3 regions of the Pedobacter cryoconitis genome follow, and region 3 is predicted to be linked to each of the others. Evidence: riboswitches for the same ligand, from Rfam matches in the RefSeq annotation. Region 3 holds a riboswitch; each other region holds the start of a gene.
The links. Region 3 has a riboswitch for cobalamin ahead of AY601_RS11490 (TonB-dependent receptor plug domain-containing protein). Riboswitches for the same ligand answer to the same signal wherever they lie in the genome.

Region 1 (7,174 bases), 610 kb from region 3:
ATCGTGTTCTCAAAGAATATGCCCGAAGGAATTGTATTCAGTACAAACTTTTTGCCTTCAAATTCCAGGGTATGTCCAGCATTCGGGCCTCCCTGAAAACGGGCAATCAAATCATAATCCGGACTTAAAACATCCACAATTTTTCCTTTACCTTCGTCGCCCCATTGGAGGCCTAATAAAACATCAACAACCATTATCTATTATTTTTTGTTGAAGCAAAGTTGTGGATAACCGGGGAGGTGTCAATTGCCAAATGGCAAAAAAACAAATTAGTAATTTTTTCTGATACGGCTCAGCGAGGATGCTGTAATTCCAAGATAGGAGGCCAGCATGGAAAGTGGGGCGCGGTTAGCCAGGCCAGGGTAATGGTCAAGAAAATGCAAATAACGGGTTTGCGCATCCTGAACCAGCATATTACTGCTTGCTCTCATTTTGTTTTCCATCACATACGAAGTGATCTTTGAAAAGAGATTGCTCCAACCGGTAATTGTATTGGAAAGCTCTTCAAAACCTGCTTTGGAAAAGACCAGCAGGGTAGAATCTGTCACTGCTTCAATATATTCTGCAGTAGGTATTTCATCACGAAAGCTGTTGATGTCGGCTATAAAGCGATTTTCATAAACAAAATAACGGGTATAACTTTCACCAGCTTTATCATAATAACAGACTCTGAATACACCGTCGGTAATATATCCTATTTTATCTGCTATTTGACCAGCTTGTGAAAAGTATGCCCCTTTTTTTATTGTTTTTGGTTTTACTTTGGATTGAATCATTGCAATCTGCTCCTGACTGAGGTGTCCAAACTGAAGGAGGTAGTTAATTAATTCTTCCATATCCAAAGTTAATCAGTCTTGGTTAAAGAAGAATTGCCATTTGGCAAAAAGTGTGGAGATATAGCGTTAAAAATCTTTATATGAATTTCTTATTTATTTTTTTTATTCACAATTGTGATATTTATTACCTTTTAAATGTAAAACAGGAGTAGCTTGACCTAAATCATTAAGAATTATGTTAGCTATAACAAATAAATACATTGATCCATTATCAGATTTTGGATTTAAACATCTTTTCGGCGGTGAGCCTAATAAAGAAGTCATGATTGACTTTTTGAACGCACTGTTCGACGGAGAAAAGCATATTATTGATATTGTTTACAACCCAACTGAACTTGCAGGTGATGACAAGGATCAAAAAAAGATCTGCTTCGATTTGCTGTGTACGGGAAATCAGGGGGAGCAATTTATTGTGGAGATGCAGCGGGCAGCCCATGATAATTTTGAAGACCGCTGTATTTTTTATCTGAGCAGGCTGATTCACCAGCAGAAATCAATAGGCAAGGGGAACTGGAGAGTTAAATTGAAAGAAGTTTTTCTGATTGCAATTCTGGATTTTAAGATGAAAAATTGCCTGAGTGATCATTACTTGCAAAGTATTTCACTGGTCAATACAGGTACAGGTAAAATATTCCACAATGGACTGGGATTTAAGTTTTTGGAACTTCCTAAATTTGAGAAGAAAGAAGAAGAACTGAAGAATCAGCTGGATAAATGGGTTTATATGCTTAAACACATGCACAGTCTGAATAATATTCCTAAGTATCTGGATAAACGTATATTTCAAAAAATATTTAAAATCGCCGAAATGAGTAGACTATCGCCAGAACAAGAACTTTTATATATATCGGCTTTACAGAAAGAAGAAGATGAAGAAGGCCTGTTTGAATGTTTAAAAGAAAGAGCAGAAGAAGAAGGGAGAGAGAAAGGGATAAAACAAGGGGTAATACAAGGGGTAATACAAGGGATAAAACAAGGGAAAGAAGAGGGGAAGGAGGAAGGGATAAAAATGGGAAGAGAGGAAGGTAAAGAGGAAGGATTAGAAATAGGAATGGAAAAAGGGAAGTATGAAACTGCCGTTGCCATCGCAAGAAAAATGAAAGAGGAAAAATTTGATATTGATAAAATTGCAGGATTTACTGCGCTCCCTGTTCAGGTAATAGAAAGGCTTTAAACGTAAATAAGAGGGGGTAACCTCCCTCTTATTCTTAATGTGCATTTAAAAAAGCCCTTAAATAATTACTACAAGTCTTTTCCCATCTGTGATTTTGCTGCCCCAGACTTTTTCAATATCATGAATCGGAACTGTGGTTACCTCCATTTTTAGTTGCTGATTTGCTGCAAGGCGAAACATTTCCGGAAGAATCTCTTGAAAAAGCAAGCCGACCTCTTCTTTTGTCCAGCTTCCCAAACCGGAGCCGGAAAGCTGGAGGTCAATGCTGCGAAGTATTTGTGAGGATAAATTGATGGTGTCTCCCGACATCGAGCCTATAGATACATATCTGGTACGGGCAGAGAAAGTTCCGTTGCCTTTTAAGGAAGAGAGAATCAGTTCTGCGGAATGTCCCCACAAATAGTCGATAACGACGTTAATAGGTGTTATTGCGTGTATCTTTTTTAACTGGTCAACAAAAGAAACATCGTCCTGATTCAGGGAGATGATCTGATCTGCTCCAAGGGCAGGTAAAGTCTTCAATATTTCCTCATTTCTTCCGGTTACAATGATCTTTCCTGCGCCATAATATTTTGCAAGCTGAATGGCCATTTTACCAGTAAAACCAGTCGCACCATTGATTAAAACTGTTTCCCCAGGCTGTAATCCGGCACGGAAACGCAATGCCAAAGCTGAACCCATAGCTGCATTTGGCATTGCTGCGGCAGTAGCGTCATCCAATCCATCGGGTACAGGTGAAGACCATTCTTTTAAAAATGTTGCTTGTTCTGCCATCGTACCAGAAGTACCAACACCATAAACGCGCTGTCCGTTTGGTAAGGTTCCAACTCCGTCGGTACCTACTATTTGTATCTTAGCTGTTTTTTCTGAAGAATAATGCTTGCCACTGGCTTTTAATTTATCCAGGTTTTTGATAGATACGGCTTTTACCTGCACTAAAATTTCATGATCGTGCTGAACCACTGGTTCAGGTATTTCTGCATATTGAGGTATTTCTCCTGCCTGATATATTATTGCTGCTTTCATAGTTTATCAATTTATACAGCAAATTTACGGCTGCACTACTCAGTCCGCGATAACATTTGTTATCAAATGAAATCAGGACTTCTCTTTGATAAGCTGGCTTTTAATACGGCTGAGATGAACGGAACTTACGCCTAAATAGGATGCTATATAATGCTGAGGTACCCGCTGAATGATCATTGGCTTTTCCTGCATCAATGCCTGGTATCGTTTTAACGGAGAATCTCTGAGAAAAGAAAAAAAATGGTTCATGTAGTGAAACATCCGGTCGAATAAGCTATTGATAAATTCGTTTTTCAATTCTTGTACGTTTTCCAGTTCTGACAGTATTTTTTCCAGATCCTGTTTACTGATATACCAGAGTATGCACGGCTCAATAGTTTCTATGTTGAGCATACTTGGTATTCCTTTTTTCAGGCTTTCTATGGAAGCCACCGTCTCATTTTCAAAAAAGAATTGCGTGGTGAGATCCTTGCCATCATTATTAAACCAGACACGAATACAGCCTTTCTCAATAAAGAATATCTTTTTTGCAAGTTCGCCTTCTTCAAGCAAGGTTGTTTTTGCCGGGACTTTCAGTTTTTTAAGACAACCCGAAAATCCGGCAAACTGACTATCGCTCATCCGGAATTTTCTCTTTAATTGTTCAAGCATACACTGTTTTTTGCTGAATATCCGGAATTTATTTCAAACAAAACATGAACTTAATATCCTGTCTATAACAATAAGAGTTGATGTTATCACATCCTTGCTAGCCAACATTCATTAAAGAGATATTCTTAGAGCTTGTAGCAGCAGTATTGATTCAAGTCTTTTAAGAATAGGTCAATTGCGTTTAAATGCTGTAGGTGTGCTTAAAAAAATGTAATCTATAAATTGGGTAAAATTAAAGTGAACAATTAACGGTGTTAAGCTAATTTTAGCTGGTTTTATTTTCTACATTGCAAAACTGTTCTTTGCATGTTACATCAAACGGAAATGGTTATACTTAATTGTAGATTAATAGGGAATCGTGTGTAAATCACGAACTGTCGCGCAACTGTAAGTAACTAAAAAAGGTTTTCATTTAAAAAATATCCACTGTTCTACCCATAGAATGATGAAAATCGTTACAAGTCAGGAGACCTGCCTATTCCGAATGGACAATGCTTTCGCGATTCGAAGCCTTTAGTCTGAAAGATGTTTATTCATACATGAAAAAATACGTCCCTGGTATTCAGGTGCTGGTATTGCCGTGTATTTTTATTCCTCCTTTTTTTTTGAAATCTTCCCGTCAGCAGCATTGTATTAAAAATCTAAGAACATTTTAACCGAAGCTAATTTTTCTAAAAAAACTGACAATGCAAACAAACAATCTTAAATTCCAACTTCCTGTTTTAAATAAACTTGGTTATACATGACAACAGAAGAAAAAATCGATCAATCGGAAACGCATGTTTTTAAAGTGGTATTTCCTGATACGACCAATCATCACAATACGATGTTCGGCGGAAGAATATTAATGATGATGACCGAAACGGCATTTATGACTGCTACCCGGTTTTGCAGGAAGAGTTTTGTACTGGTAAGCAGTGGTCAGATAGATTTTAAAAAGCCTATTCCTGCTGGTTCCATGGTTGAATTGGTCGGCCGGGTGCAGTATATTGGCAATACCAGTATCACCATTCAAGTAGAAGTTTATTTAGAAAAAATGAGGGAAGAGTTCAGGGAGAAAGTTGTCTGCGGTGCTTTTACATTAGTAGCGATTGATGAGGATAATAAGCCTGTTTTAATCCAGTAAATTTTTAATTAACCCGGCTTTGGACCCGGGTTAATTTTTAAAAACTAATGTTATACGAGTTTTTTATTTCTGCCATTGCAAAAGTACTGTGTGTACTTCCTATACTTTTAACAGACCCCAATTTGTTGAAAACAAAATCCTGGTAATGTTTCATATCCCTGGCATAAACCTTTAAGATAAAATCAAAATCCCCCGAAATATTATAGCATTCCACAACTTCATCGATCTTTAAAATATCTTCTACAAACTGATGGCCTATTTTTCTATCATGTTGTTTAAGCTTGATATTGCAAAAAACAATAAATCCCTGGTTAAATTTTTCGGGGTCAAGTATCGCAATATACTTCTTAATATATCCATTACTTTCCAACCTTTTCACGCGCTCAAAAACAGGAGATGGTGATAAACTTACTTTGGCAGCAAGCTCTTTTATTGTGTAATTTGAATTGTTACCTAATATCTTTAATAGTAATAAATCTGTGCCGTCCAGTTCTTCCATAGAATAATTTCCCTTAGTGATATCAAAAATAATCACTTAAAAGCATAATATGCTTATGATTGATCGTTAAAAAGTTATTTATCCTTATTTATTGCGTTTTGTGTAGTTTTAAAATCTTCATATATACATTTGTTAGGAATTAAAAACTGATTGTAGCGAATAAAACGCCGGATATTAAGCAATAACCGGGAAATTTTTTTACAATGATTATTAACCATTTAAAAAGTTGAACAAAGATGCAAACGCACAACCTTGGCTACCCACGAATTGGTAGCAACAGAGAACTAAAAAAAGCCTGTGAACAATATTGGTCAGGCAAGATTTCCTTAACCGAATTATTAAGTAAAGGCAAAAATATATCCGAGCACAACTGGAAATTACAGCAGGAAGCAGGAATAGATCTGATCCCTTCTAACGATTTTTCGTATTATGATCAGATCCTGGATATGTCCTTAACAGTAGGTGCTATCCCAAAACGCTATAACCAGGTAGCGCTAAAATCCAACAATGAAATGGATTTGTATTTTGCTATGGCAAGGGGATATCAGAAGGAAGGATTGGACATTACAGCGATGGAGATGACAAAATGGTTAGATACAAATTACCATTATATCGTTCCTGAATTTTATAAAAATCAGGAGTTCAAATTATTCTCTAATAAAATCGTTAACGAGTTTGTAAGTGCAAAGCGGTTAGGGATCAATAGTAAACCTGTAATCATTGGACCAGTTTCTTATTTGTTATTGGGCAAAGAAAAGGAGGAAGGCTTTGATAAATTGGATTTGGTGAAACGTTTGCTTCCAGTTTATGTAGAGATTTTAACAGAGTTAAAAGCGCATGGCGCGGAATGGATACAGTTTGATGAGCCATTTCTTGCTTTAGATATTAATGCTCAGGCGAAAGAAGCTTACCAGTATGTTTACGTTGAGCTGAAAAAGAAATTTCCACTGCTAAAAATCCTGGTAGCTACTTATTTTGAAGGTTTAAAAGATAATTTGGTTTTAGCAGCATCATTGCCTGTTCATGCATTGCATATTGATCTAGTGCGTAATCCAGAACAGCTGGATGAGGTGCTCACTGCTATCCCTGGACAATTAATTTTATCTTTGGGCGTAGTCGATGGAAGAAATGTCTGGAAAAATGATTTTGAGCAGTCCTTATCGATCATAAAAAAAGCGGTAGCTCAATTAGGAAGCGACCGCGTATTGATTGCACCTTCTTGCTCATTATTACATTCACCTTGTGATTTGGATTTAGAAACCAACGATAAAACCTTAACTCCTGAAATTAAGCAGTGGTTAGCTTTTGCTAAACAAAAGATTGATGAAGTAGTGGTATTGAAAGCATTGGCTTCTGAAAACCCGGATGCAATTGCATTGGAGAAATTGGAAGAAAACAAAAAGGCTACCGCTAGCCGCAGCACTTCCAAACTTATTCATAACGAGCAGATCAAACAACGCGTGAATGCTATTACGGCTAAAGATGCAACGCGTACAAGTCCCTTCTCTATCCGTAAAAAGACACAGCAGGAAATTTTACAATTGCCTATTTTCCCAACTACAACTATAGGTTCATTCCCACAGACTCCTGAAGTAAGAAGCTGGAGAGCGCAGTTTAAGAAAGGCGATATTACGCTTGCAGAATATGATACCTTATTGAAAAAAGAGACGGAAGAAACAATTCGCTGGCAAGAAGAAGTCGGTATTGATGTATTGGTTCATGGGGAGTTTGAACGCAATGACATGGTAGAATATTTTGGCGAACAGCTGGATGGTTTCACCTTTACAAAAAATGGCTGGGTACAGAGTTATGGTAGCCGGTGCGTTAAACCTCCTATCATTTACGGTGATGTGCACAGACCA
Region 2 (7,174 bases), 1.9 Mb from region 3:
CGTTTTACGCTCTATGACCAAAGCCTATGCTATTCCGGGTTTAAGGTTAGGTTATATCGCTGCCAATCCAGTGTTAATTGACCGGTTAAAGTCATTTAAATTGCCTTGGGCAGTGAATGCAATGGCTATAGCAGCCGGTCATTTTATTTTTGATCATCTCCATACGATACAAATTCCCCTGCAGCAATTGTTAACAGACAGGAATGAGTTGATCAGGAAACTGGAGGGCAGTCCGCTGAAAGTTTATCCCAGTCATACCCATTTTTTTCTGGCTACTACAAATCAGCATACCGGCGCGATATTAAAACAGTTTTTACTAAAAGAATTTAATATATTGATCCGTGATGCGGGGAATTTCAGAGGACTTACCGAAAAACATATCCGTATCGCCACTTTAAGTCAAAATAAAAATCAATTGCTGATTAATGCTTTAGCTGAATGGAAAACTATATAATCATTGTAATTCCCTTGCTTGCAGGTTATCTGCTGGATTTACTCTTTGGTGATCCCGAAGGTTTACCACATCCAGTCCGGTTTTTTGGCAGTCTGATCAATTTGGGTGAAAAGTACCTGAATCAGGGGAAATTCAGATTTCTTAAAGGAATGATCATGGTGCTGATCTTATGTTCCGGAACATTTTTAGTTTTTTACGGAGCGATCCATTTTATGCTGAGCCACAGTGTGCCTGTATATTTTCTTTTTGCCACTGCTTTTGTCTATTACGCTCTGGCTAATAAAGGACTGATTACCGAAGGGAAACAAGTTTTTGATACTTTGAAATATAAAGGGCTCGAAGCCGGGCGCAAACGCTTATCCCGTATCGTAGGGCGTGATACATCCAATCTTGACGAACAACAGATCCGTGTTGCCGTTTTTGAAACTATGTCAGAAAACCTGAGCGATGGCGTAATTGCACCGCTGTTTTTCTACTTTATAGCTGGTATCCCTGGTATGCTTACTTATAAAATGATTAATACATTGGATTCCATGATCGGTTATCGCAATGACAGGTATGAATATTTTGGGAAATTCGCAGCGCGTCTGGATGACGTTGCCAACTTTATTCCGGCAAGAATAACAACCGTATTAATGCTGCTAGTAACTTTTAGTATGCGGGGCTGGCAATTCGTAATGAAATATGGGCATCAGCATCAAAGCCCGAATGCTGGTTATCCTGAAGCGGCACTCGCCGGTATACTGGATGTTCAATTTGGGGGGCCGAATGTTTACCATGGGATTTTGGTTGACAAACCACTTATCGGTAGCAACAGCCGTGAAATTAAACACGAAGAATTCAAAATAGTGAGCAGTATCAATCAGGGGGTTTGCCTGCTCATGGTGCTATCCATCAGCATCTATTTCTTTCAGCTCTAAACACTCCATGACCAGTCCAGTACAAAAATATATCATTAGCGGAGGCCCCGGCTCAGGTAAAACAACCCTGATTAACGGATTGCAGCAACAAGGTTATTTTTGTGCTGAAGAAATATCCAGAAAGATGATCATTCAGGAGGCCGCAAAAGGATCATGTTGTTTGCCCTGGATAGATATTTCCTGTTTTTCAGCTAAAGTTTTTCGGGAAATGATCCTTTCCTGGAATCAGGCACCTGCAGATCGTATTGTTTTCTTTGACCGTGCTATTCCTGATATTATTGCTTACCTGAATGTAGCTGAAGTCGCTGTTTCGGAAGAATATTATACTGCTTTAGCGCTTTACCCTTATCACAAGCAGGTTTTTATACTCCCACCATGGGAAGCTATTTATGTAAATGACAGTGAACGCTGGCAAACCTATGAAGAGGCAGTGCTCCTGAACGAAGCCATCAGTAAGGCTTATACTGCCTGCGGATTCGAGCTGATTGATGTTCCCAAAAACTCGCCGGCAGCGCGCATTGCATTTATCCTCGATTTTATCTAGGTTTGCAGTCTTAAGGCTGCATTTTAGGGAAGCATCTGTTTTAAGCGCATTAAAAATTGAACAAGTGCCCGTAAAATGCTTTAAGGGAATCCCGGCGTAAATCCGGAACAGTCTCCGCTGCTGTAAACCTCGTTATTGAACTGCTGTTAAAACCACTTTCGCAAAGAAGGGAAGGTCGCAGTTTGAGGAAGTCAGAAGACCTGCCTTAGGAATAGTTATTAAATGCTTTCGGAAGAAAGGCTAAACTTTATGATGAAAAAAACAAATTATTCATCATTCAGGGGAATATTCTCCTGTCTGATCGTTTCTCTGTTGCTGATTACCTCCTGCAAGCAGAACCAGTCTGGCCAAAAACATACCTCCGCAAAGACCGGCAGTGCGGCAATCAAATACGCCAAAGGCTTTAATATCGATTATTATGAGGACTATAAAGTGGTCAGTATTTATTCCAGTATGGGCGCACATGCAGACACCGTTCAATATGTTTTATTAGCGAAAGGGGCAAAGGCTCCGGAAGGCTATAAAAAAGCACAGTTGATACAAATTCCTGTCCAAAGCCTAATAGCCATGTCATCTATGCACATCGCATTAGCTGATTTTGCAGGTTCAGCAGATGCAATAACAGGTTTGGGGAGCTTAAAATATGTAAGTTCTGAAACCGTAAGAAAAAACATAACTGCGGGTAAAGTCAAAGAAGTTGGTATAGACGGAACCATGAATGATGAAATGCTGATCAGTATGAAACCAGGTCTGGTGATGGTGATGGGAAGCCCTGATGCTAAATTCAGTAAATACGAAACGCTGACCGGTGCGGGTGTACCTGTAATGCTCAATTCTGAATGGCTGGAAACTACGCCGCTTGGCCGTGCAGAATGGGTTAAGTTAATGGCCGCATTGATGGATAAGGAAGACTACGTTAATACTAAATTTGATGCAGTAGAAAAAGAATATAACCGCCTGGCAGCCATAGGGAAAAAAGCGGTAACTAAGCCTACGCTGGTTTGTGGGATGCCTTATAAAGGAACATGGTATGTACCGGATGGTGACAGTTACATGGTTCAGTTTCTGAAGGATGCCGGCACAAATTATAAATGGGCAGATGTTCATGGAAAAGGTAGTTTGCCACTTAATTTTGAAACTGTTGCCCCAGTTGCCCTAAAGGCAGATTTCTGGTTGAATGTAGGAACCGTAGATAGTAAAAATGAGATCAAAGCAATAGACAATCGTTATGCTGATTTTAAACCATTTAAAGAAAACCACATTTTTAACTTTAATAAAAAGGTAAATGATATTGGTTCCAATGATTATTGGGAATCCGGAGCTGTTAACCCACAGCTAATCTTAAGCGACTTAATCAAGATCTTTCATCCCGAATTACTACCGGATTACCAGCTCGTTTATTACAAGCAATTGAATTAATCCTAAGAAATTGAACAAAATAAAAGTTTTAGTATTGCTCGCCATATTAGTGGTGGCTTTCTTGCTTGATGTAGCCCTTGGTTCCGTCCATATCCCTTTGAAAGACGTAGTCAAGGTCTTATTTAGCGCTGATTCAGGAAATGATACCTGGGTTTATATCATTGAAAAAATCAGGTTACCTAAAGCCCTGACAGCTGTTATTGTGGGCTGCGGCTTATCTGTCAGCGGTTTACAGATGCAAACACTTTTCCGCAACCCACTTGCAGGGCCTTCAGTTTTAGGAATAACTGCTGGTGCTAGTTTAGGGGTAGCCCTGGTCATGCTGTCTGCCGGGAGTATTACCAGTTTATACACCATTAAAGAATTGGGCATTTCGGGAAGCTGGTTAATTATTGTGGCTTCTTCTTTAGGAGCAGCATTGATCATGATTTTGATCGTGTCCATTTCCTCTTCTTTAAAAGATAACGTTATTGTATTGATCGTTGGCGTGATGATTGGGAATATCACACTTTCAGTAATTAGTATCTGGCAGTATTTTAGCTCACCTGAGCTGATTAAAGATTATTTGCTCTGGACATTTGGTTCTTTGGGCGGGGTAACCGGCGGGCAACTGTTAATTTTAGCCATTGTCGTATTTGCGGGCTTATTAATTTCATTCCTGTCTTCAAAATTGCTGGACGCTTTACTCCTGGGCGACAATTACGCCAGAAGCATGGGGTTGACTGTAAAGCGTGCACGAATTCTGATTATTGGCAGTACAAGCATTTTAGCAGGAGGGATTACTGCCTTTTGCGGTCCAATCGGTTTTATAGGGATAGCTGTGCCGCATTTAGCAAGAGCTTTATTCCATACTTCAAGCCACCGTATTTTAATTCCTGCTTGTTGTCTGATTGGAACAGTCTTAATGCTGATTTGTGATCTGGTTGCACAATTGCCAGGAAGTCAGACTGTTTTGCCAATCAATGTGATTACTGCACTGGTAGGGTCACCTGTTGTGATCTGGATTATTGCCGGGCCAACTAAATTAAGAGGATTCTAATGGAAGCGCAAACCTCATTATTACAGACCTCAGCATTGGCCATAGGTTATAAAACAGGAAAGGGGAAATCCAAAGTGATTGCCGGCCCTTTAAATTTAGAACTTCATGCCGGGCAGCTGGTTTGTCTGCTAGGTCCGAATGGTTGCGGTAAATCTACGCTGCTCAGAACTATTTCTGGATTACAACAGCCGCTGAAAGGTGAAATTATACTGGACGGTGCAGTGCTGAACAAGCTTAAACCAGCGCAGGTTGCAAAAAAAATAAGCCTGGTACTCACTGATAAGGTCAGCGCTGGTAACCTGGATGTTTATTCGCTCATTTCATTGGGCCGCTATCCTTACTCAGGGTGGCTGGGCATATTGACTGAACAAGACAAACATATTATTGAACAGGCTATAAAGGCTACAGATACCGGAGCTTTTATAGGCAGAAAAATGGATAGTCTGAGCGACGGGGAGTGTCAGAAAGTGATGTTGGCCAGGGCAATGGCACAAGATACCCCGCTGATTATTTTAGATGAGCCTACTGCTCACCTTGATTTGCCTAGCCGGATACAACTCATGCGTTTATTGCATCAGCTCGCTAAAGAAACTAATAAAGCGATTTTACTTTCTACACATGAACTTGATTTGGCACTGCAGGTTGCTGACCAGATCTGGCTGATGCGCAATGGTGGACAGCTGGATGCCGGATTGCCAGAAGAGCTGGTCTTAAATGGGGCTTTTCAACATGCATTTGAGAAAGATGGAATTGTCTTTGATGCGGCGAGTGGCACCTTTAATATTCATTATTCAGGGAAACGCGATATCAAAGTGACAGGAGAGGGCGTTGCTGCTTTCTGGACTAAAAAGGCCTTGGTCAGAAATGGCTTTAGTATATCCTCAGCAACAACTCATACTTTAAAATCAGCAACAACTCATACTTTAAAAGTTTCTGTGAGCGGAGAAGGGCCGGATACACTTTGGACTGTACAAAAGAATAATGAATCAGCTACCTATACTTCCTTGCGTGGATTTCTCCAGGCACTTTAATATTCCGATCATCTGAGCTATTACAACACAAACACACCAATACTAATTTATATGAATAAAAATTTACCTTTATTATTTAAAAACCTGCTTATAGGTACGGTTTTACTCAGCAGTTCTGCATTAGCGCAGGAAAAAAAAGCTGATTCTGTGAAGACGAATGCACTTGACGAAGTGGTCGTTACTTCTTCAAGGACGGAGATTAAAAGACGTCATGTACCGCAAAGTATGACGGTCATCAGTAAAGCAGTCATAGAGATGACTTCTTCGCAGGAAGTAACGGATCTATTGAAAAAAAACTCTTCCATCAGTATTGTACAATATCCGGGTTTGTCTTCTGGAATTGGTATTCGTGGTTTCAGGCCACAAACAAGCGGCTTAAATCAACGTTCTTTATTATTAGTTGATGGTCGTCCGGCGGGTACAGCAAGTATTGCTACGATTAATCCATCGGATATCGAGCGTATTGAAGTGCTCAAAGGGCCTGCTTCTGCCTTATATGGCTCATCGGCTATGGGTGGGGTAGTGAACATCATCACTAAAAAATCTTTTGGTGATATCCATGGGAATGTTTTTGCCGAGTATGGTTCTTATGAAACGACTAAACTAGGTGCCTCTGCAGGTGGGAATATCAGTAAGAAATTAGACTTTGATTTGTCTTTTCTGAATTACGACAGAGCTAAAAACATGAAATTAGGGAAGGGTAATTTGTTCAGAAAGATGCTTGGTGCTAATGCTGCACTCTATAATTATACCACCGGGCCTGTTGAAATGGATGATAAACGTTCTGATGGATTGAGACGGGACTATACAAAATTGAACTACAATACAGGAAGTCTGAGATTAGGTTATCAGTTTGATGCCAACTGGAGACTGGATGTTCGTGGAGAACGCTTTGTTGCCAAAAATGTAGAATCTCCGAGTGATATACAATTTGGAAACGGACAGCCGAGTACAAAAGATATTGAACGTCATAATGAGGAAGCAACGCTTTCCGGTACTATCGATCAACACCATTTAACCTTGAAAGGCTATACTTCTCAGGAAAATAACCTGAACAATACCTTACTGACCGTAAATGGACTTGTAGCACCTTACGCATCTTATAAAAGTGTAACCAGCTGGAAAGGCATACAGGCCAAAGATGCTTACCAATTAGGAAATCATTCAGTGGTTTTTGGTCTGGATTACAGCAATGCTTTAACAAGCTCCCAATCTTTTAATCCTGATGGTTCTGAATCTGCTCCATATTCTCCAAACTACAGTCTTTCTTCTGGCGCGGCTTATATTCAGGGGCAATTAAATTTTCTGGACAATAAATTAGTTATTAATCCAGGTGTACGTTTGGATCTGATTACTTATAATGTGAAGCAAACCCCATTGTTGACCACTTATGCAGGTGGAAAAAAAACAAATCCTTTCTTTAGCCCAAGTTTAGCCGCCCAATATTCGCTTAACAAGTTATTCACTGTTCATGCGACTACAGGCCGTGCTTTTGTAACGCCAGACGCTTATAACGTAGCTGGTTATTCTGAAAGAGTTAAGGATGGTAAAGCAAGTGTGATCCAGGGTAATGCTGATCTGAAAAATGAGAACAGTATTTCATGGGATGCAGGTCTGAGATTCAATAAATCTGAATGGGGGCTGACTGCTGATTTCACTTATTACAATACCTATGTTAAAGACAGGATCACCACGCAGACCAGCGTACCTGTGCCGGCTGAAAATACACCAAGTGGTTTTCCAATTAGCAGCCGTATGACTTATATC
Region 3 (7,174 bases):
ATATAGGTCAGTCCCAGATCATATTGTTTGGTATATTCTGGTTTGAGCAATGTATTGCCAATAGAGGTATAATACAAATCGTTAAAAGTAGGCATCCGGAAAATACTCTTGTAAAAACTACGTATACGGAATTCCTTCAGGCTGTCAAATGGCTGCCACGAAACCATTACCGTAGGTGTGAGCTCATTTTTGTTTCCCGCAGAAAAAAACTGCTTTACTTTATCATTTACATAAGTGCTGAGTAAATTTGCCTGCACATCAATTCTTTCAAAATGAATTTGGGTAGCTAATGCTGTCAGGAAGGTATTCCTTGTGGGATAAGCAAAGTAGTCCAGATTTGCATCTAAAGTGTTATACTGATAATCACCCGATAAAACTACATCCCAGAATGAATTGATTTTATACCGGTTGGTCAATGATAAATAGAGTTCCCGTTGTTTGAATCTGTTATCCAGGAATCCATTGTCTTTCACAAAATCCGGATCCAGATAGCGCACATAATCCCTGGCGTATTTTGCTGAGGCCATCAGGTTATATCTACCCGCCTCTTTTTTATAACTGGATTGAACAAAAAAGTTCTCATTCCATAAACGCTGAGTGAAGTCATACCTGTTACTGACAATTGCACCAGGCAAACCCTGATGATCTTTATAGTAATACACTTTGGCTGCCCAAACACTACTATCTTGCAATTTGCCATTCAATCCTGCCTCTGCACGCATCGTTTCGATGTCTGCATTCTTTCTTACAAATGTGCTGTCATACACTCCGTTGGTATACCTGAACTTATAGCGTCCATTCGCATTTTTATATTCCGTACTCAAAGAAGCAGAAATGGCATCGCTGATTTTATGCTGCCATAACACGCTTGGATTAATCAGCCCAAATGAGCCTCCTTTAACAGCAGCTTTAACGTGATCGGTCTGCCCATTTTCAAATTCAGGTTGTTTGGCATTCAGGTATAGAGAACTTCCAGAGGCGAAACCTCTTGCGGATTGGAAAATAGTACTCTTCTGTCCATTATAAAGTTCTATTTCTTCGATATTGTCTAAGGAGAACTTGCCCAGATCGACTTGTCCATTTTGCGCATTCCCTAATTGTACACCATCATAAAATACGGCGGTGTGGTTAGTGCCCATACTTCTGACGTTAATCGTCTTTAAGCCCCCTATCCCTCCGTAATCTTTCAATTGTACACCAGAGAAAAACCGGATCGCATCTGCAACCGATAAACTATTTAATCTTTCGAGATCTTTGCCAGACAGGATTTGTAATGGGGAAGCGGAAAGCTGACGTTTGCCAAGTTTTATAGCACGAATAGAAACTTCTTTCAGCTCATTCGCCTTCTTTACGGAGTCGGTTTGTGCTGAAGAATTATAAGGCACAAAAATCCCAAGCCATAGTATAGCAGAAAAGCCGAAAAAAGAATTACAAATGCCATCAAAGGCAAATTTTCTTTTAGTCATTTTGTTGTGAGGGTTACCCACAGCAAACAGCAGATTAAGGAAATGATTACGTCAATAAAAGCACTCACCCCTAGCTTCAATCCCCGAAAGCTATGAAATTATAAGGCTAGAGGCAGGTCTTCTGACTTACTCCCGGAGATTCATGCCTTCCCCGTGTTTTTAACATGAGTGGCTGGATATGGATTCCGTTAAGGAGCTTACAGCTGCGGGACAGTTATGGATTTACACCATATTCCCTTTTAATCCTGACCAGCGAGATCAGGAACCAAAAGCGACGCAAAGTTATTAAAATAAGCGATATAGCATGACATGCTATTTAATTTTTTTTACTCCTCTCCCATTAAATTTTTCTTGTACCCTTCTAATTTTTCCATTTCCTCAGTGGGCAGTACAGGATATTTGAGTTTCATTCCTTTGAAAGTTTCTTCCAGGATCTGGCTAATGGTCAAACGGGCAAACCATTTTTTATCAGCTGGAATAATATACCAGGGTGCATTTTTAGTCGATGTTTCTGTAATCGCATCTTCGTAAGCTACCATATAATCTTTCCATAACGCTCTTTCAGCAATATCTGCGGAGGAGAACTTCCAGTTTTTTGCAGGATCATTTATTCGGTCCAGAAAACGCACTTTTTGTTCATCCTGCGAAACATAAAGAAAGAACTTAAGGATGATCGTTCCATTCTCAGTCAGTTGTTTCTCGAAATTACGAATACTTTCATAGCGCGCTTTCCAAAAGTTCTTATCTACTTTTTTAACGTCCTCATACCCCGGAATTCTTTCATTTAATATATATTCAGGGTGAACCTTACAAACAAGTACATTCTCGTAATGTGACCGGTTATGAATACCAATTCTACCTCTTTGAGGCAGCGCAAGATAGTGTCTCCATAAAAAGTCATGCGCATATTCATTGGAATTGGGTGTTTTAAAACTAAACACCTGGCAACCCTGAGGATTTAAGCCAGACATCACATGCGAAATTGCGCTATCCTTTCCTGCAGCATCCATCGCCTGAAAAATAATCAGTACTGAATGTGAATTTTCAGCATACAATGTTTCCTGATGATTGCTTAATTTTTCCTTAATAGAGGCGAGCGTTGCCTTACCAACTTTCTTACCGAGATCTCCATTATAATGGGTACTGTAGTCTTTTAACTTTATCTTTTGACCTGCGGGCGCTAAAAAGCGGTTGGTTTCTTTACTCATTGATCGTATCATTTAAATCGCATCTGAACAGACGGGATTTCAATTTACCAAAAATCAAGCCATATCAAATACTACCCGTACCTATTTCTTGTTTATAAAATTCTGAATTTGGTTTAAATTGTCTTTCTTTGCCTTCTAAATTGAGCTATATTTCCAGTATATATACTTAAGAATCCAACGATTTCGTTTAAAGGGTTTGATTTGGATATAGGCTCAGCAAAGCTTACACTGTTTTACTAATTTTTTGACCATACTATATGTTTAAAGAGATCCATAATAAATACCTGCGTTACTTCTCCGTATTTATTTTCTGTATCATCATTTTCTTCTGTGCACTTCAACTGAATTTTCTGTGGCTGTTCGGCTACTCTCCTTCCTATAAGGATATTAAACTACCTACGCAAAGTGTGGGTTCGGAACTTTACACTTCAGACGGGAAGTTAATAGGGCGATACTACAAAGAGAACCGTACCCCTGTTATTTTCAAACAGATTTCACCAAGTGTAATCAATGCATTGGTCGCAACAGAAGATGTCCGTTTCTACAAACATATGGGAATTGATTTCAGGTCATTATTATCAAGCGGTCTTTCAACAGCCACAGGCGATAAAAGAGGTGCAAGTACGATCACCCAACAGCTGGCAAAAAACATGTACCGCACAAGGTATAACAAGTCACAAGGCTTTATCAAGCATATTCCTGTCATCAGAACTATCGTTTCCAAGTTAAAAGAATGGATGACAGCTGTAAAACTGGAAGGCAATTATTCTAAAAATGAGATTATTACCATGTACCTGAATACAGTTTCATTCGGGAACAATGCTTACGGGATTAAAACAGCAGCGAGAGTTTATTTTGATAAACAAACTGATTCGCTGAGCGTACCTGAATCTGCTATGTTAGTGGGCATGCTGAAAGGCACGACTACTTATAACCCGATCAGAAATCCTGAAAGGGCTCTGGAAAGAAGAAACGTTTCCTTATCCCAAATGAATAAGTACGGCTATATTACTGCTGCTGAACTTACGCAATATAAAAATACACCAGTAAAACTTAAACAAGGCAGAGAAGATGAAGGCAGTGATGGCGATTCCTACCTGAGGGCCGCAGTAGCTAAATACCTGGAAGCCTGGTGTAATAAAAACGGATATGACCTTTACGAAGATGGCCTTAAAATATATACCACCATTGACTCTAAACTTCAAAAATATGCGGAGGAAGCTGTAGCAGAACAAATGAAAGTTGTTCAGCGCAGGTTTTACAGCGTCTGGGGAAAAGAAGACCCATGGCAGGATTCTGAAAAGAAGAAAGTAGATTATCCTGGCCGTGCAATGAAGAATCTTCCGATTTATGCCATGCTGGAGAAAAAATACCCAAACAATCCTGATTCAGTAACCTCTTATTTCAACAAGAAGAAAAAGATGAAAATATTCACCTACAAAGGTGACCGTGACACACTTTTCTCTACATTGGATTCTATCCGTTACTACGGCAAAATTATGAATACCGGGATGATGACTTTAGATCCTTTCAATGGTAAGATCAAAGTATGGGTAGGTGGTTTAGATCATAAGTTCTTTAAATATGACCACGTAAACCAATCTAAACGTCAGGCGGGTTCAACTTTCAAACCATTCGCTTACCTTGCTGCTTTTGAAAGCGGCATGAGCCCTTGTGATACTTTCATTGACAAGCCAGTTAAAATCAAATACGAAGAAAAAGGTAAAACCGAATATTGGGAACCTAGAAATGCCAGCTGGGATAACAGTTACCGTGAAACTTCACTGCGTGCGGCAATGGGTCGTTCAATTAATACGATTACTGCGCAGGTAACAGAAAAAGTAGGCTGGGAAAATGTAGTTAAATGGGCGCATGAGTGCGGTATTGACAGTCATCTGGAATCTGTGCCTTCTGTAAGTTTAGGCCCTAATGATGTTTCTGTATTTGAAATGGTGAGAGCTTATGGAACATTCCTGAATAAAGGAGTAAGAACAGACCCAATTTTAGTAGAAAGAATTACGGATCAGGATGGTAATTCACTGGAAGATTTCGTCGCTAAAACTAAAAGGGTAATTTCTGAAGAAATTGCCTGGCTAATGCTTTATATGTTCAGAGGCGGGATGGATGAACCAGGAGGAACGTCAAGAGCATTATGGGAATGGGACCTTTGGAAAGAAAATAACCAGATTGGTGGTAAAACAGGAACTTCTTCAGACTATGTAGATGCCTGGTATATGGGCATTACCAAAGACCTGGTAACAGGTGTGTGGGTAGGTTGTGATGAACGTTCAGCTCACTTTAAGAATGGTGAAACTGGTGAAGGATCACGTACCGCTCTACCTATTTTCGCTAAGTTTATGGAAAAGGTCTACCATGATAAGAGTACAGGTTACACTTACGGGCCATTCCCAAAAGCAACTGTACCCATTACAAGAAACTATAACTGCCCTACCCCGGTTTACGCAGTAGATACAGCTAAAACAGATAGCGTAGTTACAGATTCATTACACGTTGCTGTACCTGCAGAAGGAGAGAAACCTGCAGAAAAGCCCGATGAAGTAAAAAGCGAAACTCCTGAAGCTCCAGTAAAACAGCTGACACCAGCAACAGTACCACTGACCAGAAAAGAGCAACGCGAGCTCAGAAGAAAGAAACGTCAGGAAGAAAAGGATAAGAAAAAAGAAGAGGAAAAGAAAAAGGACGAAGAGAAAAAGAAATAACCCAAACAGGCCAGTAGGACATTCTCTCTCCTCACTGGCCTGTTTAAGTATCAGGCTCAGACTCAGCAGACCTCAGCAAACTATTTACACGGAGATGATTGGAACAATTTAAAAATTCAGGAAAGTCAGGTACTATTTGTCTGATCAGCGTGAAAATCCGAATGATCCTGATGTTTACCGCTATCGCCCGTTTACTATTAAGCAACCCGGCCAGCATCCCAAGCCCTTGCTCAGTAAAAGCAAGTGGAGTGAATCCAATTTGCGGTTTCAAGTTAAGCTCACTGTCCTGCCTTATCAGGCAAAGTTCATCTTCCTCACTCACCCTGAACATAAAATCCGCTGGAAAACGAGTTACATTCCGGCCAACAACCGCTCTTATTTTATGATTCCCCAGTCGTAATTGATAAAGCCTCGCTAAATCAAGATCAATCATCACTTTCTGTCCTCTGAGTACATAAATATGGTTCATGATCATTTCATCAGTGACCACATCCTCTTTTTTATACTGCATATTAATTACCAGATTTGTTTCACAAATATATCCCAACCCACACCCTAGCACCCCACAGCCCAACCCACACCCCCACTCCTAAAAACAAGTGCAGTGACTCCTAAAAACAAGTGCAGTGACTCCTAAAAACAAGTGCAGTGACCCCTAAAAACAAGTGCAGTGAACTCTGTTCATCTCTGTCTAAGACATTATAGTCAATGGTATTTTCACCTGCGTGGATAATGGTCTGCTCATCGTGATATGTTCAAAGTCAAGACCAATAGTCAGATCGATCCAGTCCGGGTTACAGGCACGGACCAAACGCTCCTTCTGCATCCTGGTGAATCTGCTGATCACTTTGAAACGGTTCAGCGCTTGTGATTCAGTTTTAAGTTCTTCAAAATAAACCAGGCGTGTAAGCTGCTGGCCACTGTCAAAGAACAGACTTGGCATTTTTTTATAAAAATCAAGCGTCTTAATTAAATCAGCGCTCATTCCAACATGTAAACTGGTACGGTTTCTATCGGTCACGATGTAGACAAATTTTCTCATTGCTTGTAGTTTAAATTATCACCACTAATTAAATTAGCATATATATTTGCAGAGCGAATAAATATTACTAACTTTATTGGTACAATAATACTAACAATTTTAGTAAAAACAAATTATTTTTAATCTTTTATTTTATGTCGAATATTTCCATAAACCTCAAATACTTAAGAAAGAAAAAAGGCCACACACAACAGCAATTTGCTGATTTGATGGGAATTAAAAGATCTTTGGTTGGCGCTTACGAAGAAGACCGTGCAGAACCAAAATATGATTTGCTAAAAAAAATAGCAGAACATTATGAATTGACCATGGATGAGTTTATTAACGAAATCATCAACGACAACTGGAAACCTAAATTAAAAAGCCAGGGATCAAATTTAAGGATACTGAGCATTTCTGTAGATCAGAGCGATAATGAGAACATCGAAATGGTTCCTGTAAAAGCAAGTGCAGGTTACCTGAATGGCTTCTCCGATCCTGAATATATCAAAGACCTTCCAAAATTTCAGCTGCCCCTGCCCGCTTTAAAGCAAGGCACTTTCAGAGCTTTTGAAATTGTTGGAGATTCTATGCTGCCTATTCAGCCGGGCAGTATCATTATTGGCGAATATATGGATAACTGGAATGATGTAAAAACCGGGGAAACGTATGTAATCGTTAGTAAAAATGAAGGCGTTGTCTATAAACGTGCAGGAAACCGCTTCAAAGAGAACAAGGAATTGAAACTGGTTTCAGATA

Region 1: linked by a shared signal. The riboswitch ahead of AY601_RS09350 (acyl-CoA thioesterase) and the one ahead of AY601_RS11490 (TonB-dependent receptor plug domain-containing protein) in region 3 are both predicted to bind cobalamin.
Region 2: linked by a shared signal. The riboswitch ahead of AY601_RS03895 (ABC transporter substrate-binding protein) and the one ahead of AY601_RS11490 (TonB-dependent receptor plug domain-containing protein) in region 3 are both predicted to bind cobalamin.

Annotation. Positions count from the first base shown of each region.
Region 1 is NZ_CP014504.1:2,175,918-2,183,091, reverse strand. It holds gene AY601_RS09375 (adenylosuccinate synthase) at 1-194, opposite strand, end outside; gene AY601_RS09370 (Crp/Fnr family transcriptional regulator) at 270-836, opposite strand; gene AY601_RS09365 (Rpn family recombination-promoting nuclease/putative transposase) at 1,012-2,010, shown strand; gene AY601_RS09360 (quinone oxidoreductase family protein) at 2,068-3,036, opposite strand; gene AY601_RS09355 (Crp/Fnr family transcriptional regulator) at 3,109-3,687, opposite strand; cobalamin riboswitch at 3,996-4,181, shown strand; gene AY601_RS09350 (acyl-CoA thioesterase) at 4,430-4,813, shown strand; gene AY601_RS09345 (Lrp/AsnC family transcriptional regulator) at 4,851-5,312, opposite strand; gene metE (5-methyltetrahydropteroyltriglutamate--homocysteine S-methyltransferase) at 5,549-7,174, shown strand, end outside.
Region 2 is NZ_CP014504.1:915,773-922,946, forward strand. It holds gene AY601_RS03880 (pyridoxal phosphate-dependent aminotransferase) at 1-454, shown strand, start outside; gene cbiB (adenosylcobinamide-phosphate synthase CbiB) at 439-1,374, shown strand; gene AY601_RS03890 (AAA family ATPase) at 1,382-1,918, shown strand; cobalamin riboswitch at 1,964-2,141, shown strand; gene AY601_RS03895 (ABC transporter substrate-binding protein) at 2,168-3,337, shown strand; gene AY601_RS03900 (iron ABC transporter permease) at 3,348-4,376, shown strand; gene AY601_RS03905 (ABC transporter ATP-binding protein) at 4,376-5,407, shown strand; gene AY601_RS03910 (TonB-dependent receptor) at 5,459-7,174, shown strand, end outside.
Region 3 is NZ_CP014504.1:2,783,118-2,790,291, forward strand. It holds gene AY601_RS11490 (TonB-dependent receptor plug domain-containing protein) at 1-1,466, opposite strand, end outside; cobalamin riboswitch at 1,560-1,751, opposite strand; gene AY601_RS11495 (polyphosphate kinase 2 family protein) at 1,793-2,674, opposite strand; gene AY601_RS11500 (penicillin-binding protein 1A) at 2,932-5,394, shown strand; gene AY601_RS11505 (ORF6N domain-containing protein) at 5,438-5,905, opposite strand; gene AY601_RS11510 (GIY-YIG nuclease family protein) at 6,086-6,436, opposite strand; gene AY601_RS11515 (XRE family transcriptional regulator) at 6,571-7,174, shown strand, end outside.